One region of the Streptomyces sp. NPDC058308 genome, then DNA from elsewhere that is predicted to be linked to it. Evidence: predicted binding sites of a transcription regulator. Region 1 holds the regulator's gene; the other holds the start of a gene.
The links. Region 1 encodes HspR, which represses chaperone genes until heat shock. Its sites were predicted from a motif close to TTGAGNNNNNNNNNCTCAA; they were not measured.

Region 1 (7,202 bases):
GACGGCCGAGGACAACCAGCCGTCCGTCCAGATCCAGGTCTACCAGGGCGAGCGCGAGATCGCGGCGTACAACAAGAAGCTCGGAATGTTCGAGCTCACGGGCCTGCCGCCGGCCCCGCGCGGTGTCCCGCAGATCGAGGTCTCCTTCGACATCGACGCCAACGGCATCATGCACGTGACCGCGAAGGACCTGGGCACGGGCAAGGAGCAGAAGATGACCGTCACCGGTGGCTCCTCGCTGCCGAAGGACGAGGTCAACCGGATGCGCGAAGAGGCCGAGAAGTACGCGGACGAGGACCACGCCCGCCGCGAGGCCGCCGAGTCCCGCAACCAGGGCGAGCAGCTCGTCTACCAGACGGAGAAGTTCCTCAAGGACAACGAGGACAAGGTCCCGGCTGACGTGAAGACCGAGGTCGAGACCGCCGTCGGCGAGCTGAAGGAGAAGCTCAAGGGCGAGGACACGGCCGAGATCCGCACCGCCACCGAGAAGGTCGCCGCCGTCTCGCAGAAGCTGGGCCAGGCCATGTACGCCGACGCCCAGGCCGCCGGTGCCGAGGGTGCCGCCCCCGGTCCCGACGCCGAGGCCAAGGCCGACGACGACGTCGTCGACGCCGAGATCGTGGACGACGAGAAGCCCGGTGACGCGAAGGGCGGCGCTGCCTGATGACCGAGGAGACCCCGGGTTTCGGCGACAGCGCCGAGAAGCCCGACGTCCCCTCTGGCGCCACCCCTGATGACGCCGCGCCGAAGGCTGCCGAGCCCTCCACCGAGGAGGGCGCGGCGGCCCCGGCCGGGGACGCGGAAAGCAACAAGACGTCCGCACAGGACGTGGGCCTGACCGCCCAGCTGGACCAGGTGCGCACCGCGCTCGACGAGCGCACGGCGGACCTCCAGCGGCTGCAGGCCGAGTACCAGAACTACCGCCGTCGGGTGGAGCGGGACAAGGTGACGGTGAAGGAGATCGCTTCGGCGAACCTCCTCTCCGAGCTCCTCCCCACCCTCGACGACATCGGCCGCGCCCGTGAGCACGGCGAGCTGGTGGGCGGCTTCAAGTCGGTGGCCGAGTCCCTAGAGACCGTCGTCGCCAAGCTGGGGCTGCAGCAGTTCGGCAAGGAGGGCGAGCCCTTCGACCCGACGATCCACGAAGCCCTGATGCACAGCTACGCACCGGACGTCACCGAGACGACGTGCGTCGCGATCCTGCAGCCGGGGTATCGCATCGGCGAGCGCACCATCCGCCCCGCGCGGGTGGCCGTCGCCGAGCCGCAGCCCGGCGCGCAGACGGTCAAGGGCGAGACGGCCGAGGGCGACGCCGCCGAGCCGGCCGAGCCGACGGACAAGGACAGCGGTGGCCCGGACGAGGGCTGACGTTGCACTGACGAGGGAGTACCGAAAGGGGGTACGTCGAGGATGAGCACCAAGGACTTCATCGAGAAGGACTACTACAAGGTCCTCGGCGTCCCCAAGGACGCCACCGAAGCCGAGATCAAGAAGGCGTACCGGAAGCTCGCCCGCGAGAACCACCCGGACGCCAACAAGGGCAACACCAAGGCGGAGGAGCGCTTCAAGGAGATCTCCGAGGCGAACGACATCCTCGGCGACCCCAAGAAGCGCAAGGAGTACGACGAAGCGCGTGCCCTCTTCGGCAACGGAGGATTCCGGCAGGGTCCCGGAGCCGGCGGCGGCTCGTTCAACTTCGACCTGGGCGACCTCTTCGGAGGCGGCGCCCAGGGCGGCGGTGGAGCGGCCGGCGGCTTCGGGGGCGGTCTCGGTGACGTCTTCGGGGGCCTGTTCAACCGCGGCGGCGCGGGTGCCGGATCCGGTACGCGTACGCAGCCGAGGCGCGGCCAGGACATCGAGTCCGAGGTCACGCTGAGTTTCACGGAGGCGGTGGACGGCGCGACGGTGCCGCTGCGCATGTCCTCCCAGGCGCCCTGCAAGGCGTGTTCCGGCACCGGCGACAAGAACGGCACACCGCGCGTGTGCCCGACCTGCGTCGGTACGGGCCAGGTCTCGCGGGGCGGGGGCGGCGGGTTCTCCCTCACCGACCCGTGCATGGACTGCAAGGGCCGCGGGCTGATCGCCCAGGACCCGTGCGAGGTCTGCGGCGGCAGCGGCCGCGCCAAGTCGTCCCGGACGATGCAGGTGCGGATCCCGGCCGGTGTCTCGGACGGGCAGCGCATCCGCCTGCGCGGCAAGGGCGCGCCCGGTGAGCGGGGCGGTCCGGCCGGCGATCTGTACGTGGTCGTGCATGTCGACGCCCACCCGGTCTTCGGCCGCAAGGGCGACAACCTCACGGTCACGGTGCCGGTCTCGTACCCCGAGGCGGCGCTGGGCGGCGAGGTGAAGGTGCCCACCCTGGGCGGCCCGCCCGTCACCCTGAAGCTGCCCGCCGGCACGCCCAACGGCCGTACGATGCGGGCCCGCGGAAAGGGCGCGGTCCGTAAGGACGGCTCCCGGGGCGATCTGCTCGTGACGGTGGACGTCGCCGTTCCGACGTCGTTGAGCGACGAGGCGAAGGAGGCCCTGGAGTCCTACCGCAAGGCGACTGCGGGCGACGACCCGCGGGCAGAACTGTTCCAGGCCGCGAAGGGAGCATGAGATGGACGGCCGTCGTCGACAGCCCGGACTGGGCAGGGCGTACCAACTCACCGACGAGACACCGGTGTACGTCATTTCGGTGGCCGCCCAGCTCTCCGGCCTGCATCCGCAGACCCTGCGTCAGTACGACCGCCTGGGTCTCGTCTCCCCGGACCGCACCGCGGGCCGGGGCCGGCGGTACTCCGCCCGCGACATCGAACTGCTGCGCACCGTGCAGCAGTTGTCGCAGGAGGAGGGCATCAACCTGGCCGGCATCAAGCGCATCATCGAGCTGGAGAACCAGGTCACCGCACTCCAGTCACGCGTCGCGGAGCTCACCGCGGCCGTGGAGGGCGCCGCCAGCGCCATGCAGCAGCGTGAAGCGGCGGTGCACGCCTCGTACCGTCGCGACCTCGTCCCCTACCAGGACGTGCAGCAGGCGAGCGCGCTGGTGGTGTGGCGTCCCAAGCGGGCGACCGAGCAGTAGGTTTCGGCGGATTCAGTACCCTGAGGCAGGGCCGGGAGGCGATGATCTCCCGGCCCTGCCTTGATGTCTGATGGGAACTACCCGGGGGAGTTGAGCCGAGCGTGGCCATGGTGGGGCTGTTCTGGATCGCCGAGGGCGATGTGTACGTGGGCGCGAAGCCGGCCGGGCTCGCCCCCGGGGTGCGGCTGACCCCGGAGGGCGTACTGGCCCTGGGTGACGGCCAGTCCGCCATGTGGCCGTGGGAGGACGTGCACGCGCTGACGGTCGACGACGTCCCGGTGAAGTCCCTGCGGCGGCACGTGAGCACGGCGGTCGACCTGGTCCTCACGGTCGGCCTCGGCGGCGGCGACGAGGCCCCCACGATGACGGTGCGGCTCGCGGCCCCCGACGGCGACACGAAACTGACGGCGTACACGGCGGCGGCGGTCGGCTACTCCCGAACGGAGTACGACCTCTCCCGCGCCCTGCTCTCCCGCCTCACGGAAGGCGCGGGCACCCTGATCACCACGCTGACGGCGATGGCGGACTGGGGCCGCCGCCACGAGGGCGGGTCGCCGCGGGCGGCGGAGCGGGAGAGGCTGTTGCGGGAGTGGGGTGCGGGGGTCTGAGGGGCGGGTGCCTCAGTGGTCCTGCCAGTGGTCCTGCCAGTGGTCCCGTCAGTGGTCCTGCTGGCGGGACAGGATTCCCGAGCGGTCGATGAGATAGCCGAGCTGGGCGCGGCTGCGGCTGCCCAGGGTGGCGGCCAGTTTGGCTATGTGGACGCGGGCGGTGCGGATGTTCATGCCGAGGCGGTCGGCTATCTCCGCGTCGGTGAGGCCTTCGACGAGGAGGCCGGCGACGGCGTGCTGGCGGGTGGTGACGCCGTTCTCGGAGGGTTCGGGGGCGGCCTGCGGCCACATGGGGGTGGCCAGGCGCCACAGCCGCCAGAACGTGGTGGCGAAGTACTCCACCAGGGCCGGGTGGCGGAGTTCGAGGGCGACGCTGCGGTCCCGGCTCGCCGGTATGAAGGCCACGGTGCGGTCGAAGACGAAGAGCCGGTCGGTGACCTCGTCGAGAGTGCGGGCCTCGGTGTCGCCGTCCAGTTGCTCGAAGTAGGCGAGTACGGGCAGGGAATGGCGCGTCGTGTGCTGGTAGAGGGTGCGCATGCGGCAGCCCCGGGTCAGGATCGCCTGGTCCCGGGGGAAGGCTTCGGCCAGGGTCTCGGGGGGCCGGGTGCCGCCGGGCTGGATCGCGAGGAACTCCTCCGTGACGTCGTTCATGGCCCGGTCTATGGCCGAGTTGATGCGGTCGAGGCCGTCGAGGACGGTGATGGTGGGCGCGCGGAGGCCCGAGTCGGGCTGTGCGTCGAGGCGGCGGGACGGTTCGGACGAGGCGCTGGGCCGGGCCTCGTGACAGTGCTGCTCCCTGATGCGGTCCTCCATGGTGCGAAGGAGCCGGGGCAGGGCGACGGCGGGGGCGGTGGGTTGCAGCCACTGCAGGCCGTCGAGGCCGGGCTGGAGGAGGCCGAGCTCCATGAGGCAGGGCGCCGGTTCGGTCTCGCTGTGGTGGATCCGGCCCTCGCGCACGGCACGGCTGTAGACGGAAAGTCCTGCCGTACAGAGCTCTTCGACGGCGTGCGGTGAGTGCTCCGTGGCCATGCGGGCCCCCTCCTGCCTGGTTGAAGCGTCGCGATTCTATGCAGGCGGGGACGGGGCGGGCCGGATGCCGTAGTTGAAGTGTCTGCTTCTGGACTGCGGCTTCTGCGCGTCTGGTGATGGGCGCCTGTGCCGTGCGCGCCGACCCGTGGAGAACACCGTCACCGATCTTGGCCGAGAATGCCCGACCGGCCGATCAGATAGCCGAGTTGGGCGCGGCTGCCGCTGCCGAGCGTGGCGGCGAGTTTGGCGATGTGGATGCGGGCGGTCCGGATGTTCATGCCGAGGCGCTCGGCGATGTCCGCGTCGGTGCAGCCCTCGACGAGGAGGCGGGCGATGTCGCGCTGGCGGGGGGTGACGCCGCTGCCCGCCGGGAGCGGGGCGCTGCGCGGATCCAGCGGGACGGCGAGGCGCCAGAGGCGCTCGAAGGCCGTCACGAAGTACTCGATGAGGACGGGGTGACGGATCTCCAGTGCCGCGGTGTGGTCCTTGTCCGCGGGGATGAAGGCCACGGTCCGGTCGAGCACGAAGAGGCGTTCGGGCACCTCCGCCAGCGTGCGGACCTCGGTGTCGCCGTCGAGTGTCTCGTGGTACGCGAAGACGGGTAGGGAGTGGCGCGTCGCGTGCTGGTAGAGGGTGCGCAGCCGGCCGCCTCTGGCGAGGACGCCGCGTACCTCCGACAGGAACTGGTCCAGTATCACCGGGGGCTGGACCCCGCCGGGCTGGATGGAGAGCATCTCCTGTCCGGGTCCCGCGCCGGAGCCGGGCCCGGACAGGGCGCGGCTCACCGCCTCCTGGATCTCGGGCAGTTCGCGCAGCACGGTGATGGCGCAGGGCGCGGAGCTCGGCACCGACCTGCGGGCCAACTCCATGAGCGGCTCGAACGCCGTGGCGAGGCGGGTCTCGCTGAGGCGTCGCGCGGCGATGCGCTGCTGGATGCCTTCGAGCAGCCGGGGCAGGGCTACCGCGGGCGGGGCCGGGAGGAGCCACCGCGGGTCGTCGGCGTCCGGGTGCAGCAGTCCGAGGGCGGCCAGACAGGGCAAGGGTTCGGCGTCCGCACGGGCCACGCGGTTCTCGCGCAGGGCGCGGGCGTAGAGCGCGGAACCGGCTTCGCAGAGTTCGTCGGGGCCGTGGGGGTGGGGCCCGGCGGTCACTTCGGGTGGCCCTGGTCGAGGATTCCCGACTGGGCGATGAGGTAGCCGAGCTGGGCGCGGCTGCCGCTGCCGAGGGCGGCGGCGATCTTGGCGATGTGGGCGCGGCAGGTGCGGACGTTCATGCCGAGGCGGCGGGCGATGGCCTCGTCGACGTGGCCATCGATGAGAAGTTTGGCGATGGAGCGCTGGACGCCGGTTATCCCGTCGGTCGAGGGCGCGTACGGTACCTCGTCGATCAGGGGAGTGGCCTTGCTCCACTGGTGCTCGAAGACCTTGGCGAGGTACTCGACGATCCCGGGGTGGCGCAGTTCCAGGGCGACCTGGCGGTCTTCGCGCGCGGGAATGAGAGCGACGGTGCGGTCGAAGATCATCAGTCGGTCGATCAGTTCCTCTAGGGTTCTGATCTGGACATTGCCCTTGGCCATGCGCGCCGCGTAGGCCAGGGTCCCCTGGCTGTGGCGGACGGTGTGCTGGTAGAGCGTGCGCATCGTGATGCCGCGGTCGAGTACCGTCTGTCCGCGCTGAAGTGCGACGGTGAGCGAGTCCTCGCTGCGGCCGCCGCCCGGCTGGGCGGTGAGGATTTCGAAGCTGCACTCGGCCGTGGCCCGCTCGATGGCGGCATCGATGTGCCGGCTGTTCTCCAGAACCGCGATCGAGGGGCTCGTCGGCTCGGACCGCGCGGTGATGGCCATGAATGGCTCGAAAATGTCTGTGAGCTGCACGGCGAGTCTCCGCCGGTCGCGGATCTCCCGCTCAAGGGGGTTGAGGCGCTGGGCGAGCGCGGCGGCGGGAGAAACCGGATGCAACCAGCCGCCGTCGTCCGGGTCGGGATGCAGCAGGCTGGATTCCAGGAGGCAGGGCGTGTTCTCGGCCTCGGAGCGGGCCAGGCGACCATTGGCCAGTGCATGGGCGTAGAGCCGCGAGCCCTCGTCACACAACGGCGTTGAGGGGTGAGGATGTGTCGGTTTGGTGCCTGTTGTTAGCAAATCTCCACCCCCCAGGGTCCTGAACGTGCAGGAACATGATGCATCGACCCTGTGGCTTTGACGTGCTCAATTGAGACATCGTCTCTAGAGCCGGGGGAGAGAAATCTACCAAGTGAGGACGAAGCCGATCATGTTTAAGCGCATGCTTCGCTCGGTGCTTGTCACCACCTTCTCCGTCGGGCTGGGCCTGGGCACGGTGACCACCCTGGATCTCTCCTGGAACAGCGGACCGGCTGGGGGGACCTCGGTCTCCGCAGCGAGGCCGGACCTGTCCTGGGACATGCTCCCGGAGGGTGGCCAGGCGTGAGCACCCCTCCCGATGACCGCACCTTCCGCCGGGAAATGGCCACCGCCTACCGCT
Region 2 (7,202 bases), on a different contig from region 1:
CACCGAGACGACCACCAGGGCGCCGAGCTTGGTCTTGATGGAGAACGGCCGCAGTCCTCCGAAGGGTCCGCTCATCGCACGGCCCGCCTCACGGGGTGGGGGTCTCCAGGGCGTATCCGACGCCGTGCACCGTACGGATCCGCTCGGCCCCGATCTTCCGGCGCAGCGCCTTGATGTGGCTGTCGACGGTGCGGGTGCCGGACGCGTCGGCCCAGTCCCAGACCTCCGCGAGCAGCTGCTCGCGGGAGAGCACGGCGCGCGGGGTGTTGGCCAGGCAGACCAGCAGGTCGAACTCGGTGGGCGTCAGATGGACGTCCTCGCTGCGCACCCGCACACGCCGCTGGGCGTGGTCGATCTCCAGCTCGCCCAGGCGCAGGATGCCGCTGCGGGGCGTGGTCGCGGCGAGCGCGGCCCGCTCGACCCTGCGCAGCAGGACGTGCACCCGGGCCGCGAGCTCCCGCATCGAGAACGGCTTGGTCATGTAGTCGTCAGCGCCGACCCCGAGCCCGACCAGCATGTCCGTCTCGTCGTCACGCGCGGTGAGCATGAGGACGGGGACGGGACGCTGCGCCTGCACCCGGCGGCACACCTCCAGGCCGTCGAAGCCCGGCAGCATGATGTCCAGGATCAGCAGGTCGGGCTGCCAGGCCTGGGCGGTGTCGACCGCCGACGGGCCGTCGCCCGCCGTTTGCACAACAAAACCCTCGGCACGCAGCCGGGCGGCGATGGCGTCGACGATCGTCGGGTCGTCCTCGACCACCAGCACCCGGCGCTGGGCGCCCGGCGTCGCCGCCGTGGCGCCGTTGTGGGAGGTGTGTGTCTGCTCCATCGCCCGCCCCTGACACTGATCGCTTGTGTTCGGTCAGCAGAGTACGGGTCGCGAAGCCACCTCGGCTACGCAGCCCTGACGCCGAGATGGACCACGTCCGGGACGCCTCGGGCAACGGGGATCTCTTCCGTCCGTACCCTCTGGAATCCGGCATTCCGTAGAGCGTCGTCGAAAGCGGACGAGGGTTGGGCGGACCATACGGCGAGCACTCCACCGGGGTTCAGACGGGCTTTGCAGGCGGCCAGACCGGCAGGCGAGTAAAGGGAGTTGTTGCCCTCCGTCACCGTCCAGTCGGGGCCGTTGTCGATGTCCAGACAGAGCGCGTCGTACGTCTCCGGGGCCTCGGAGACGTATGTGACGAGATCGGTGTGAAGAATCTGCGTACGTGGGTCGGCGAGCGCGGCACCGGACAGGTCGGCGAGCGGTCCTCCGGTGTGCCAGTCGATGATCGCCTGCTCGCGCTCGACGACGGCGACGCGTCCCCAGCGGGGGTCCGCGGCGGCGTGCGCGAGGGAGAACCCGACGCCGAGACCGCCGATGAGGAGGGCGGGGGACGGGCGGCCGTCGAGGGCATCGCGGGCCGCGTCGACGAGCAGCCGCTCGGAGCGGCCGTCGGAGGTGTCCATCAGGAAGCAGCCGTTGGCGATGATCTGCAGCAGCTCACCGTGGCGGCGCAGGACGACCTCTCCGTGCGGGCCCTCGCGCCGGTCGAGGACGACGGGGGCGGTGGTGTGGGTGTGCATGGCGGCAGCGTATTTCGGCGGGGCGCCCGAGCCCAGGTGATTTTCCCGGCGACGCAGAAGGCACCCCACGGGTTGCCTGTGAGACGCACCTCACGTGGCGCCTGTCATAGACAGCGGCGGAAAAGAGGGCAAAGGGTGGGGTGGGACGGAAGGAGCGCCTCACCCGTGAACCAGAGCGTGCGGCCCGCCGCGGCCGCGTCCGACGCGGCGACGCCGGGCACCCTGAACGGAATACCGCGACAGCCGGCGCACCGGCCCCCGCCGGGCCGGGCGCGCGCACCGCACTCCGGCCGCGACGCCCCGGACGTGGGGGTCACCGCCGTCGAGACCGCTGCCGCCGTCGGCGCCGCTGCCGTCGGCACGGCTGCCGTGCGGAGCCCTCGGCTGCGTTTCGTGGCGCGGCTCGGCCGGCTGCTGCCCACCCCCACCGGCACGCCGTTCACCTTCGGGTACGCGCTCGTGCTCGCCGCCACCTCGATGGTCGCCCAGTACGCCGATCCGGACCTCGTCTCCTCGCTCCTGCGCGGGTCGAGCACCGATGTGGCGCACCTCGCGCAGAACCCCGTCCTCGTCCTGGTCGCCAGCGCCCTGTGGATCGCGGGCGGCATCACGTCCCCGTACGCGGTCGGCTTCCTGCTGGTGCTCACCGCGCTGGAACGGCGCATCGGCGGCATCCGCACCGCGGCGGTCTTCCTCCTCGGCCACGTCGTCGCGACGCTCGTGACCGAGGTTCCGGTCGCCCTCTCGGTCCTGGCGGGCCATCTGCCCGACAGTTCGCTGCACCGGCTCGACTACGGCATCAGCTTCGGCGTGGCCGCCAGCGTCGGCGCGCTCGCGGGGCTCCTCACGCCGTGGCTGCGGTGGACCGTCCTCGCCGGGTTCGGCTGCATGCTGGTCGAGGACCTGATCGCCTTCACCGATCCGATGACCAACTGGGGTCACCTGCTCGCGCTCCTGATCGGCGTCGCCACCTGGCCGCTGATCGGGCTCGGGCGCCGGCCGGGCGGCCCGGTGCGCGGCGCACCGACCACAGGGCCGGGCCGCGGCCAGGAAGCCGGACCTCGTCGGGCACCGTGAAGCCGAAGTGCTCGTAGAAAGGGGAGGTTCAGAAGGGTCCTACGCCACCTCCGCCTCCACGATCGACGGGTGCATCTCGGTCGGCAGGATCCGTGTCAGCCGCAGCCCCGCCACCGTGAGCAGCGCCGAGAACTCGTCCTCGGTCCGCTCCTGGCCGTCAAGGACGGCCGACATCACCACGTCCAGAGTCTTGCCGAGGTGCGGTGCGTTGCCGCTGGGCAGCACGGCGTCGACGATCAGGAGACGCGCGTCCGGCGCCATCGCCGCGCGGCAGTTGCGCAGGATCCGCAGACAGCCGTCGTCCGGCCAGTTGTGCAGGACGTGCTTGATCACGTAGAGGTCGCCGCCCTCGGGGACTTCGGCGAAGAAGTCCCCGGCGTCGGCCCGCCACCTGCCCCGTATCGAGTCGTCATCGGCCAGCATGTGGGTGCTCACCGCGCCAGGACGGTCGAAGAGGATGCCCGTCAGGCCGGGGCGCCCGCGCAGGACCGCGCGCAGCAGCCCGCCGCGGCCGCCGCCCACGTCCACCACGGTGCCCTTCTCCGGGAAGGGGTACGTCCCGGCGATCACCGCGTCGATCGGGCCCGAAAGCGCTGCCATGCCGGTGTCGAACAGCTCCTCAAGCGCCGGGTCGTCGGCCAGGTGGTCGAAGAACGGCTTCCCGAAGATGCGCTCGAAGGACGGGCCCGCCTTGCGCACCGTCTCCTCCAGGCCCGCCGAGGTCCGCAGGAAGATCGAGTCGGTCAGCAGCAGGACGCCCTCGTGCAGGGAATTCGGCGCGTCCGTGCGCAGGGCGTCCCCGAGCGGCGTGAGGTGGAACGCGCCCGTCGCGTCCTCACGGAAGATGCCGCGCGTGGCGAGATAGCGCAGGACACGGCGCAGATGCCCGGCGTTGGTGTCGGTCAGTTCGGCCAGTTGTCCTGCGGTGCGCGGGCCCGCCGCGAGCCGGTCGGCTATCCGGCAGTGCGCCGCCGTGCGCAGCGCCGCCGAGAAGAGGTGCCCCAGCGCGTGCTCCACGAGCTCTCCGGCCACGTCCTGCGTGCCGTCGTCGCCGGTCCCCGGTGTGTCCACCATGGCTGCCCTCCGTGAGAGTCGGAGTGTCCACGGTCCCAACGGAACGGCCGCAGGGGAACGCCGCCCGGTGGACATCCGCACGCTGCGTGACTGGAAACCGTCCCTCGCCGCGCGCCCCGCGAACGGCTGCGGCGTCCGTCGTGCTCCGTCGTGTCCGGGCGTCTTCGGGTGATCGCTCACAGCGAACACGGTGGGGGAACACTTCGGAGCTCACAAGCATTGAGTCTGTATAGCTCAACTTGAATGCCGAAGGGGAGATCATGGCTACTGAGTCCACCACGTACACGTCGCTCACTCTGCCCGTGCTGCCGCTCGACGACGAGGTCGTCCTGCCCGGCATGGTGGTGCCGTTCGATCTGTCCGACGCGGAGGTGCGGGCCGCGGTGGAGGCGGCGCAGGCCGCCGCCCGGTCCAGCGGCGACAGCAAGCCGAAGGTGCTGCTTGTTCCGCGCATCGACGGGACGTACGCCGCGACCGGCGTCCTCGGCACCGTCGAGCAGGTCGGCCGGCTCTCCGACGGCGACCCCGGCGCCCTCATCCGCGGCCGCGGCCGGGTGCGCATCGGCGCCGGTACGACCGGTCCCGGCGCGGCCCTCTGGGTCGAGGGCCTCAAGCTCGACGATTCCGTGCCCGACCCCCTGCCGGGCGCCGTCACCGAGCTCGTCAAGGAGTACAAGGCGCTCGCCACCAGCTGGCTGAAGAAGCGCGGCGCCTGGCAGGTCGTCGACCGCGTCACGCAGATCGACGACGTCTCCGCGCTCGCCGACAACTCCGGCTACTCGCCGTTCCTCACCACCCAGCAGAAGATCGAGCTCCTGGAGACCGAGGACGCGGTCGCCCGTCTCAAGCTCGCCACCGAGCAGCTGCGCGAGCACCTCGCCGAGCAGGACGTCGCCGAGTCCATCGCCAAGGACGTGCAGGAGGGCGTGGACAAGCAGCAGCGCGAGTTCCTGCTCCGCCGCCAGCTCGACGCCGTCCGCAAGGAGCTGCGCGAGATCAACGGCGACAGCAAGGACGCGGCCGAGGAGTCCGACGACTACCGCGCCCGCGTCGAGGCCGCCGACCTGCCCGAGAAGGTCCGCGAGGCCGCCCTCAAGGAGGTCGACAAGCTGGAGCGCTCCAGCGACCAGTCGCCCGAGGGCTCCTGGATCAGGACGTGGCTGGACACCGTCCTCGAACTGCCCTGGAACGAGCGCACCGAGGACGAGTACGACATCAAGGGCGCCCAGGAGATCCTCGACGCCGAGCACTCCGGTCTGCAGGACGTGAAGGAGCGCATCACCGAGTACCTCGCGGTGCGCAAGCGCCGCGCCGACCGCGGCCTCGGGCTCGTCGGCGGCCGCCGCGGCGGCGCCGTGCTCGCGCTCGTCGGCCCGCCCGGCGTCGGCAAGACCTCGCTCGGCGAGTCCGTGGCGCACGCCATGGGCCGCAAGTTCGTGCGGGTCGCACTCGGCGGCGTGCGCGACGAGGCGGAGATCCGCGGCCACCGGCGTACGTACGTGGGGGCGCTGCCCGGCCGGATCGTCCGGGCCATCAAGGAGGCCGGGTCGATGAACCCGGTGGTGCTCCTCGACGAGATCGACAAGGTCGGCTCGGACTTCCGGGGCGACCCGGCCGCCGCCCTCCTCGAAGTCCTCGACCCGGCACAGAACCACACCTTCCGCGACCACTACCTGGAGGTCGAGCTCGACCTCAGCGACGTCGTCTTCCTCGCGACGGCGAACGTCCTCGAAGCCATCCCCGAGGCCCTCCTCGACCGCATGGAGCTCGTCAGGCTCGACGGCTACACCGAGGACGAGAAGGTCGTCATCGCTCGCGACCACCTCCTGCCGCGCCAGCTGGACCGGGCGGGCCTGGAGAAGGACGAGGTGACGCTGGACGAGAGCGCGCTGCGCAAGCTCGCCGGCGAGTACACGCGAGAAGCGGGCGTGCGCAACCTGGAGCGCTCCGTGGCGCGGCTGCTCCGCAAGATCGCCGCACAGCACGAACTGGGCGACAGGGAGCTGCCGTTCACGGTCACGGACGCGGACCTGCGCGAGCTCATCGGACGGCCGCACCACGTGCCCGAGTCCGCCCAGGACCCGGCCGAGCGGCGCACGGCGGTACCCGGTGTGGCCACCGGGCTCGCGGTCACCGGGGCGGGCGGTGACGTGCTGTTCGTGGAGGCGTCGCTCGCCGACCCGGAGACGGGGGCCTCGGGGCTCACGCTCACCGGTCAGCTCGGCGACGTGATGAAGGAGTCGGCGCAGATCGCGCTGAGCTTCCTGCGCTCGCACGGCGCCGAACTGGAGCTGCCCGTCGGCGACCTGAAGGACCGGGGCGTGCACATCCACTTCCCGGCGGGCGCCGTGCCGAAGGACGGCCCGAGCGCGGGCGTCACGCTGACGGCCGCCCTCGCGTCGCTGCTCAGCGGGCGCCTGGTCCGTACGGACGTGGCGATGACCGGCGAGATCTCGCTGACCGGCCGCGTCCTGCCGATCGGCGGCGTCAAGCAGAAGCTGCTCGCCGCGCACCGCGCCGGGATCACCACGGTGATCATCCCGAAGCGGAACGAGCCGGACCTCGACGACGTCCCCGCCGAGGTCCTGGAGAAGCTCGACGTGCACGCGGTCACGGACGTCCGTCAGGTGCTCGAACTGGCTCTCACCGAGGCCGAGGTGCGGGTCCCGGTCGCCGCGTAGGCCCGGGGCGGCACAGGGCGACGGCGGCCATCCCCGTACCGGGGTGGCCGCCGTCCGTGCGCTCAGCCGTTGGCGAGCGCCACCACCCGGTCGAGGGCGCCGTTGAACTTGTTGTGGTCGCCGACCGTCGGTCCCGACGAGGTGTACTGCCACATGGTCTGGAAGCCCCAGCCGGCCGGGAGTTCACCCGGGCTCGTGTCGTAGCGGGCGATCCAGAGCGGGTTGCTCGCGCCGAAGCCGCTGTAGTTGCCGGTGCACTGCTTCCACCAGCTGGTGGCCGTGTAGATGACGGCATCGCGGCTGGTGCGCGCCTTGTAGGTGGTGAGGAAGTCGCGGATCCAGCTGACCATCTCGGACTGGGACTTGCCGAAGCAGGCCGCCCCGTACGGGTTCCACTCGATGTCGAGGGCGCCCGGGAGCGTCCTGCCGTCCCGCGACCAGCCCCCGCCGCCGCTCGCGAAGTAGTTGGCCTGAGTGGCGCCGCTCGAGGTGTCGGGCGTCGCGAAGTGGTACGCGCCGCGGATCATGCCCACGTTGTACGAACCGTTGTACTGCTGGGCGAAGTAGGGGTTCTTGTACGAGGTGCTCTCGGTGGCCTTGACGTAGGCCCATTTCACGCCGCTGTTCCAGAGCGTCGACCATGCGACGTTGCCCTGGTGGCTGCTGACGTCGACGCCCTCGGTCTGCGTGGCGTCACCGCCGGCGGGCAGACCGCCCTGGCCGTCGTGTTCGATGACGCCCTGGCCGAGGCGGGCGGAGCCGCGTGCCGGGACGTCGTCCGCCCGGGCCGCTGTGGGG

Region 2: a site for HspR is predicted at 3,943-3,961, ahead of lon (endopeptidase La). Genes of this name have one in related genera too.

Annotation. Positions count from the first base shown of each region.
Region 1 covers NZ_JBHVZA010000013.1:223,596-230,797, reverse strand. Annotated here, with positions in the region: gene dnaK (molecular chaperone DnaK) at 1-664, shown strand, start outside; gene grpE (nucleotide exchange factor GrpE) at 664-1,368, shown strand; gene dnaJ (molecular chaperone DnaJ) at 1,411-2,601, shown strand; gene ACFVYL_RS19940 (heat shock protein transcriptional repressor HspR) at 2,603-3,067, shown strand; gene ACFVYL_RS19935 (hypothetical protein) at 3,175-3,675, shown strand; gene ACFVYL_RS19930 (LuxR C-terminal-related transcriptional regulator) at 3,724-4,704, opposite strand; gene ACFVYL_RS19925 (LuxR C-terminal-related transcriptional regulator) at 4,863-5,855, opposite strand; gene ACFVYL_RS19920 (helix-turn-helix transcriptional regulator) at 5,852-6,841, opposite strand; gene ACFVYL_RS19915 (hypothetical protein) at 6,984-7,148, shown strand; gene ACFVYL_RS19910 (hypothetical protein) at 7,145-7,202, shown strand, end outside.
Region 2 covers NZ_JBHVZA010000008.1:36,443-43,644, reverse strand. Annotated here, with positions in the region: gene ACFVYL_RS13300 (ATP-binding protein) at 1-75, opposite strand, end outside; gene ACFVYL_RS13295 (response regulator transcription factor) at 89-829, opposite strand; gene ACFVYL_RS13290 (spermidine synthase) at 895-1,572, opposite strand; gene ACFVYL_RS13285 (rhomboid-like protein) at 1,738-2,649, shown strand; gene ACFVYL_RS13280 (methyltransferase) at 2,689-3,723, opposite strand; gene lon (endopeptidase La) at 3,984-6,404, shown strand; gene ACFVYL_RS13270 (lysozyme) at 6,467-7,202, opposite strand, start outside.